Regions from separate parts of the Halomonas sp. H33-56 genome, predicted to be linked through region 3. Evidence: predicted binding sites of a transcription regulator. Region 3 holds the regulator's gene; each other region holds the start of a gene.
What was found. Region 3 encodes PhoB, which activates phosphate uptake and scavenging genes when phosphate is short. Its sites were predicted from a motif close to TGTCATANNNNTGTCANA; they were not measured.
Positions count from the first base shown of each region.

Region 1: the regulator PhoB is predicted to act here: its motif matches at 1,042-1,059, upstream of NFH98_RS16780 (PhoX family protein).
Region 2: the regulator PhoB is predicted to act here: its motif matches at 677-694, upstream of NFH98_RS03655 (DUF6482 family protein).

Region 1 is NZ_JAMSHP010000001.1:3,943,351-3,945,615, forward strand. It holds gene NFH98_RS16780 (PhoX family protein) at 1-899, opposite strand, end outside; gene NFH98_RS16785 (hypothetical protein) at 1,185-1,946, shown strand; gene NFH98_RS16790 (DUF1989 domain-containing protein) at 2,163-2,265, opposite strand, start outside.
Region 2 is NZ_JAMSHP010000001.1:795,582-797,846, forward strand. It holds gene dnaB (replicative DNA helicase) at 1-104, shown strand, start outside; gene NFH98_RS03650 (hypothetical protein) at 183-476, shown strand; gene NFH98_RS03655 (DUF6482 family protein) at 873-1,175, shown strand; gene NFH98_RS03660 (thiol-disulfide oxidoreductase DCC family protein) at 1,317-1,697, opposite strand; gene NFH98_RS03665 (cryptochrome/photolyase family protein) at 1,694-2,265, opposite strand, start outside.
Region 3 is NZ_JAMSHP010000001.1:4,736,092-4,738,356, forward strand. It holds gene ubiA (4-hydroxybenzoate octaprenyltransferase) at 1-533, shown strand, start outside; gene phoB (phosphate regulon transcriptional regulator PhoB) at 648-1,337, shown strand; gene phoR (phosphate regulon sensor histidine kinase PhoR) at 1,398-2,265, shown strand, end outside.

The sequences.
Region 1 (2,265 bases), 790 kb from region 3:
TCGCTGTCATCACCCGCGGCGGTCTCCCAGCCGTAGCGTCCGCGACCACTGGCGATGCCAAGACGGTCATCGTCCAGGGTACGGCCTTCGTTCTTGACGAAGTAGGCCGGCCAGTTCTCCTCGCAGGTGAGGTAGGTACCCCAGGGCGTGTAGCCATGGGCACAGTTGTTGTTGGTGCCGCGAGCCTGGGTGCCGCCCGGGGAATACCGGGTCTTGACGTAGTCGCTGCCCGCCACCGGCCCTGACAGGTGCATCGGGGTGGCGCTGGTGTAGCGACGGTTATGGGCGGAACCCTTGACGTGGCTCCAGCGACCATCGGCGTCCTTCTTCACCTCGACCACGGTCACCCCGTGGGCGTTGATCTCGGTGCGCACCTCGTCCGCCGGACGCTTGCCTTCGGTCATGTTAGTAGGGCCGCCCTGGGGCGCCCACAGCGCGTTCTCGTCGATGTATTCGTTGTTCATCACCAGCAGGAAGCGCTCGGAAGCCGTGCTCTCATCCAGCGCGAAAGGATGCATGCCGTCGTGATGCATGCCGACGCTGGCCGCCTGGGCCTGGGGCGTCATCGTCAGATCCTCGCTCCATTCGGGCGCGCTGTCGTCAAGCGGCGTACCCCAGGGCACCAGCACCTGGGCGGTATAGCCCGGCGGCACCACCACGGCGTCGCTGCGCGAACCGGCAATCGACTCGAAGGCCAGCGCCAGCGGCGTCTTGGCCATCCCTGACGACGGCTCGTTGGCGAAGGCCGAGAGACCAAAGCTTCCCAGCATGGTCATGGCCGCCATGCCCATGCCACCCTTCATCACCGCTCGCCGGGAAAGACGACGGTCGAGCACCGAGGAGAAGGGTTCATTACGGCTGGGGTTCAACAGACGATGATCTTCAATTTCCTTGCTCATTGCGCAGTCCTCTTCTTGCAGCCCTCTGTTCGCCGTCAAGGCGTGGGCTGTCGGTGCCAGTCACTGTTGCCGGCCTCGGGTATCGGAGGGGAAAGTCGATCACAGGGGCGACGGCGGTCCGCCGACAACACTAGGTAGTCCAGATGACACTCGTATGACGATAGACGAGGTTGACGCAGAGCACAGGAAGTAGCGCTATTGTAAAAAGAGTAACAGTTGGTGAAAGAAAATGGCTTCGCTCGTCGACACAGTGCACCAACAATCGCTATCGACAGGACCAGAACCATGTGGAATCTGGGACACCGACATCAGCGCATACTTCTTATGCCCCAACGCGCCCCTTCAGCCGACGAAGATCCCGAGCCTCGTTGGTACTGGGTCCACTGTGTCGATCAACAGAGCCTCGACCGGGGCAGCGCCGCCAATGTCCAATCGCTTTCGTGCCTCGACCAGGCACTTCCCTGTTGTCTCGTCATACCGCCACAATCGGTCACCCTGGTAACGCTGGACGGCGCCCTGGCCGAGGAGGTCGACAGCAGGGAGTCACTGGATGAACTGGTTGAGCGGGAGCTTTGCGTAATACCGCACACTCTCGCGCTCCATGTGCTCTATCGTGATGACAGCGCCCTGGATGTCATGGTGGTGCAGCGTACCCTGCTGGCCCAGTGCAGCCGACGCCTGGGACGCCATCACCTCTCGCCCCGCTGGTGGGCCAGCGCCTTCCAGGGTCTGCCGCCGCCCGAACCCGACACCCTGGGCGTACTGCCCTGGGGCGACGACTGGATGCTGAAGTGGCGCCACCCCGAGACCCCTGAACGGGAGCGCTGGCTGTGCTGGCCCAAGAGTCAGGACATGGAGGACCTGAGCGACCATCTTCCGGAAGTGCTGCGCGAGTCGCCATGGAATTGTCCACTGGCCCCCCAGGCCGTCAACGGCCTCGACTGCCTGGACTTCTGTGCCCGCCACCTGCCCGAGGACCTGCCACTGGTGCCCTCGGACATCGGAGGTGAGGGTCAGCCTAGGGAGAAGAAGCCCGAGCCCGCGTAGAGGCAGCGTGATCGCTATCGCTAAACTTCGCTGCCACTGGCCCAAAAAACGTGTAGAGGCGTTTGAAGCGACGAGAGGGAATGCTGAAGTCATATCGTGAGCGATGACGAGCCGGATGCCGCCGGAGCGCAAAGGCTGGAGTTTACCTTCGACGGAATGAGAACCTTTAGCGCCGGCGGCGGAGTTGCAGTGCATCGCCATCTATCCCGTGTTTCTTCAATCTCCGAGCATGACTCCTATACTTTCCGTTTGGCTACCAACTCCGTTGACCGCCGTAATATCCTGGGGACAGCATGACATGACTACGTAACAGGTCATC
Region 2 (2,265 bases), 3.9 Mb from region 3:
AGCGTAATGGTCCCATCGGGACGGTGCACATGGCCTTTATCGGCAAGTACACCCGCTTCGAGGATCTGGCGCCGGACAGCTACGGTGATACCTTCGGCGAATAAACGTGCTTGAGCCTGACCGACGGGCTCGTATAATGCCGCCCCTTGCGATTTCGACAGACACAGTGAAGGAGACCTGACATGGCAGGCGGATTTCGACGCGGCAATCGCCGTCGCGCGCCCAAGCTGGAAGCCCGTGGTGAGTTGACCTCGGTGGAACGGGAAGGCCCGTTCAAGGAATGGCTCGGCATGCCCGATCTGTATCGCTATCACCTGGTAGTGGACGGCGTGGACTACAGCTACCAGACAGAAGACTCCGAGCTGCCGGTGCAGATCGGCGACAAGGTGGTGTTTCGCTACAAGGAGACCAAGGCCGGCAATTGGGTCGACCGCAACTCCCTCGGCAAGGCCATCGATCCCTCCGACTACCAGTAGTCTCACCGCCGGATCCGTCGCCCGCGAGCATTCGTGTCGCGGGCCTTCGTTTGCCCTCCTTCAAGCTCTCCACTTCCTCCCGCAAAGGCGCTGCCTGCCGCTGAAGACCCCCTTTTCTCCGCCGCGATCATGGAGGTCGTTTAACCCGCTGTGCGCGCGAAACGGCCAATATGTATCCAGATCAGAGAAATTCTTCACACCGTCACGGGAATGTCACCCGAAGGGCCCAGGCTGTGCCATGATCAGAGAGTCACATGCGCGGCACAGGGAAATGAAACGAGTGTCATGGTCTGCCGAAATATCATCGGCACGCTCGTCGCCGTAGTGTCGTCACATAAGGAGGGCGGGGGCCACAGGACCCCCGTCGCGACAGGATGAAAAGAGGCGAAAGATACGATGGAAATTAATGATCTCAAGGCCTTTGTCGGCCGCCACGACAACTTCGAGATTCGCGTGATCGGCCATGCCGGCAGCCGTTTTTACCAGGTCGAACTGGAAGACGTGGAAGGTGCCCGCAAGATGCTCTGCCGCCGCGGCAAGCCGGTGTTGTTCCGCTCGCTGGACGACGTCTACCTGGAGCTCAAGCGTGCCGGTATCCACCGCGCCTACCTGGTCCAGCACGTGGCCCACGACGAGGTGATCGGTCGCGAGGCCCACTATGCCGAACCGCTGGCCTCACGTATGCCCCTGGTGTTTTGAGTGACATCGTTCCACACCACCCTGGTGCTGGAACCCTCTCGACGGCAGTCTCGCCGTCTCTGCCTTGCCACTGATGTACCCACGTTCAGCGAACAAGTCCCTGGCGCAAGCTGCCAGGGCCCTTGGCGGTGTCGACCTGCCTCATCGCTTCCTATGAGTCCCTGTTAGCCAGGGGCGCAGTCGGGCGAAGCCCAGATAGCCGATGTCCAGCAGTCCACGCAAACCGGGTACGCTGCTTAGCTGCACCCAACGGCGATGACCCAGCGTCGCGTACAATGCGCGAGTGGCATCCATGCCGATGAACCAGCGACCCGTGGCGTCGCGCAGGTGCAGCTTGCCCAGCATGTCATCGAAGCGCTGGCCCCAGGCCTCGGCGCAAAAATCGTCGTCGCGGATATCGATAAAGTGGATCAGCCGGCTGCGCGGATGCCGCCTCAGCCAGGCGATCTCCTTGCGGCATAGTGGGCACTGACCATCATGAAACAGCGCAAGCGGTGTGGCGAGTGTCTCGAACCGATTCATGGATTCGCTCCCTGAGGTCGATAGCCGTCGCGGTGGGGACCCTTACCGTAGCTCGGCTCGCATGCCAGGTTGTCGAGAAAGGACGTGGCCTGGCGGCGCATGGCGCTGCGCTTGTCATCGCTCATGCGGCGCAGCGAGCCATAGATCAGCTTCATGCGAGGATTGCTCGCCAGGGTGTCGGCGTGACGTTCGAGAAAGTCCCAGTAGAGGCTGTTGAAGGGACAGGCGTCTTCGCCCAGGGTCTTTTTCACGTCATAGCGACAGTGGCGGCAATGGTCAGACATCCGATCGATGTACTTGCCTGACGCACAGTAGGGCTTCGAGCCCATCAGTCCACCGTCGGCGTGCAACACCATGCCAAGCGTATTGGGCAATTCGACCCATTCGCAAGCGTCGGCGTAGACCGCCAGGTACCAGTCGCACAGGGCCTCGGGGCTGACATCGCACAGCAGAGCAAAGTTGCCTGTCACCATCAGACGCTGGATATGGTGCGCGTAGGCGTTGTCCCGGGTCATGCCAATCGCGCGGGATAGACAGCGCATGTCGGTGTCACCGCTCCAGTAGAAGT
Region 3 (2,265 bases):
GCTTTACCGTGTGGCTGTCGTTGATCGGAGCGGTGCTGGCCGCCAGCTATCCCTTCATGAAGCGCTACACCCACTTCCCCCAGGTGGTGCTGGGCGCGGCCTTCTCCTGGGCCATTCCGATGGCCTTCGGCGCGGTGCTCGGCGAAGTCCCGATGGTCGCCTGGCTGCTGTTTACCGCCAACGTGCTGTGGACGGTGGCCTACGACACCGAATACGCCATGGTGGACCGCGACGACGACCTCAAGATCGGCATCAAGTCCACCGCGGTGCTGTTCGGCCGCTGGGACACCCGCATCATTGCGCTATTGCAGCTGGCTACCCTGGGGCTGCTGGCCTGGGCCGGCAGCCTGCTGGCGCTGGGCGGCTTCTTCTGGCTCGGCTGGCTGGCCATGGGCGCGACCTTTGTCCACCAGCAGCGGCTGATCAAGAGCCGTGACCGCGACCGTTGCTTCCAGGCCTTTCTCAACAACCACTGGTCGGGCCTATTGCTGTTCGCCGGACTCGGACTGAGCCTCTATCCCTCCCTCGGGTGAGGGAAATGCCCGTCTCGGTCGCTCGACAATGGATACAATGTCATCTAATTGTCACATTGACGTGGTGTCATTTGTCACCGTCGAGTGTAAGACCCTGACCAAGAGGCTCCTGGGATGACCGCCAAGACCGTACTGATCGTCGATGACGAAGCCCCGATCCGCGAAATGATCGCGGTGGCGCTGGAAATGGCCGACTACCGGGTGCTCGAGGCGGACAATGCTCAGGCCGCCCACGCCATCATCGTCGATGACCAGCCCGACCTGCTGTTGCTGGACTGGATGATGCCGGGCACCAGCGGCATCGAACTGGCCCGCCGGCTCAAGCGCGAGGAAACCACCGCAGAGCTGCCGATCATCCTGCTCACCGCCAAGGGTGAGGAGGACAACAAGATCCAGGGCCTCGAAGCCGGCGCCGACGACTACATCACCAAGCCATTCTCGCCGCGAGAACTGGTAGCCAGACTCAAGGCAGTGCTGCGACGCGCCACTCCGCGGGGCGTCGAGGACCCGGTGGAGGTGGAAGGCCTCAAGCTCGACCCGGTCAGCCATCGCGTCAGCGTCGACGGCAAGTCACTGGACATGGGCCCCACCGAATATCGCCTGCTGCAGTTCTTCATGACCCACCAGGAGCGCGCCTACACCCGTGGCCAGTTGCTCGATCAGGTCTGGGGTGGCAACGTCTACGTGGAAGAACGTACCGTCGACGTGCATATCCGCCGCCTGCGCAAGGCCCTGGGGGAACCCCATCAGCAACTGATCCAGACCGTACGCGGTACCGGTTATCGCTTTTCGGCCAAGGTCTGAGCGAGCCATCGACGCAACGCAGCACCAGGAGGGATGAGGTGAACGGAGCCGAGAACTGACGTGGGTCGTCTGTGGAGACGAGAAGTCTGGCGCCTGGCCGTGCTGGTGGGTCTCGGCGCCTTGCTGGGCTGGCCCTTCTCGCTGTCCAGCGTAGGCATCGGCCTGGGCCTGGCGCTTGGGCTCAGCTATCACCTGCGCAACCTGCACGCGATGCACGAATGGCTGACCCACCGCCCCCAGCAGGAACCTCCCACCGCCAGTGGCCTGTGGGGCGAGCTGTTTGATCGCCTCTATCGCTATCAAAAGGGCCAGCGGATCACCCAGCGCCGCCTGCGCTCGACCCTCCAGCGTATCCAGGAGTCATCCGAGGCAATGCGCGACAGCGTGGTGATGCTCGATCGCCACGGCGACCTGGAGTGGTGGAACAGCTCCGCCGAGCGCATGCTCGGCCTGAAGCCGGCGCTGGACCGCGGCCAGCACATCACCAACCTGCTGCGCGACCCGCGCTTCGTCGGCTACTTCAATGCCCGTGACTACCGCGAACCGCTGAGCCTGCCCTCCCCCATCGACGAGAACATGATCCTGCAGTTCCAGATCACCCTGTACGGTGACGATGAACGCCTGGTCATGGCCCGCGATATCACCCGTCTGCATCGCCTGGAACAGATGCGCCGCGACTTCGTCGCCAACGTCTCCCACGAGCTGCGCACGCCGTTGACCGTGCTCACCGGCTACCTGGAGACCTACAGCGACATGGCCGGCATGCTGCCGGAGCGCCTGGGCAAGGGGGTCGCCCAGATGCAGAGCCAGACGCGCCGCATGCAGAATCTGGTCAACGACCTGCTGCTGCTGTCACGACTCGAGAACGACCAGGGCGGCAGCGATCACGTTCGCCTCGACCCCACCACCCTGCTGCAGGCGGTCAAGC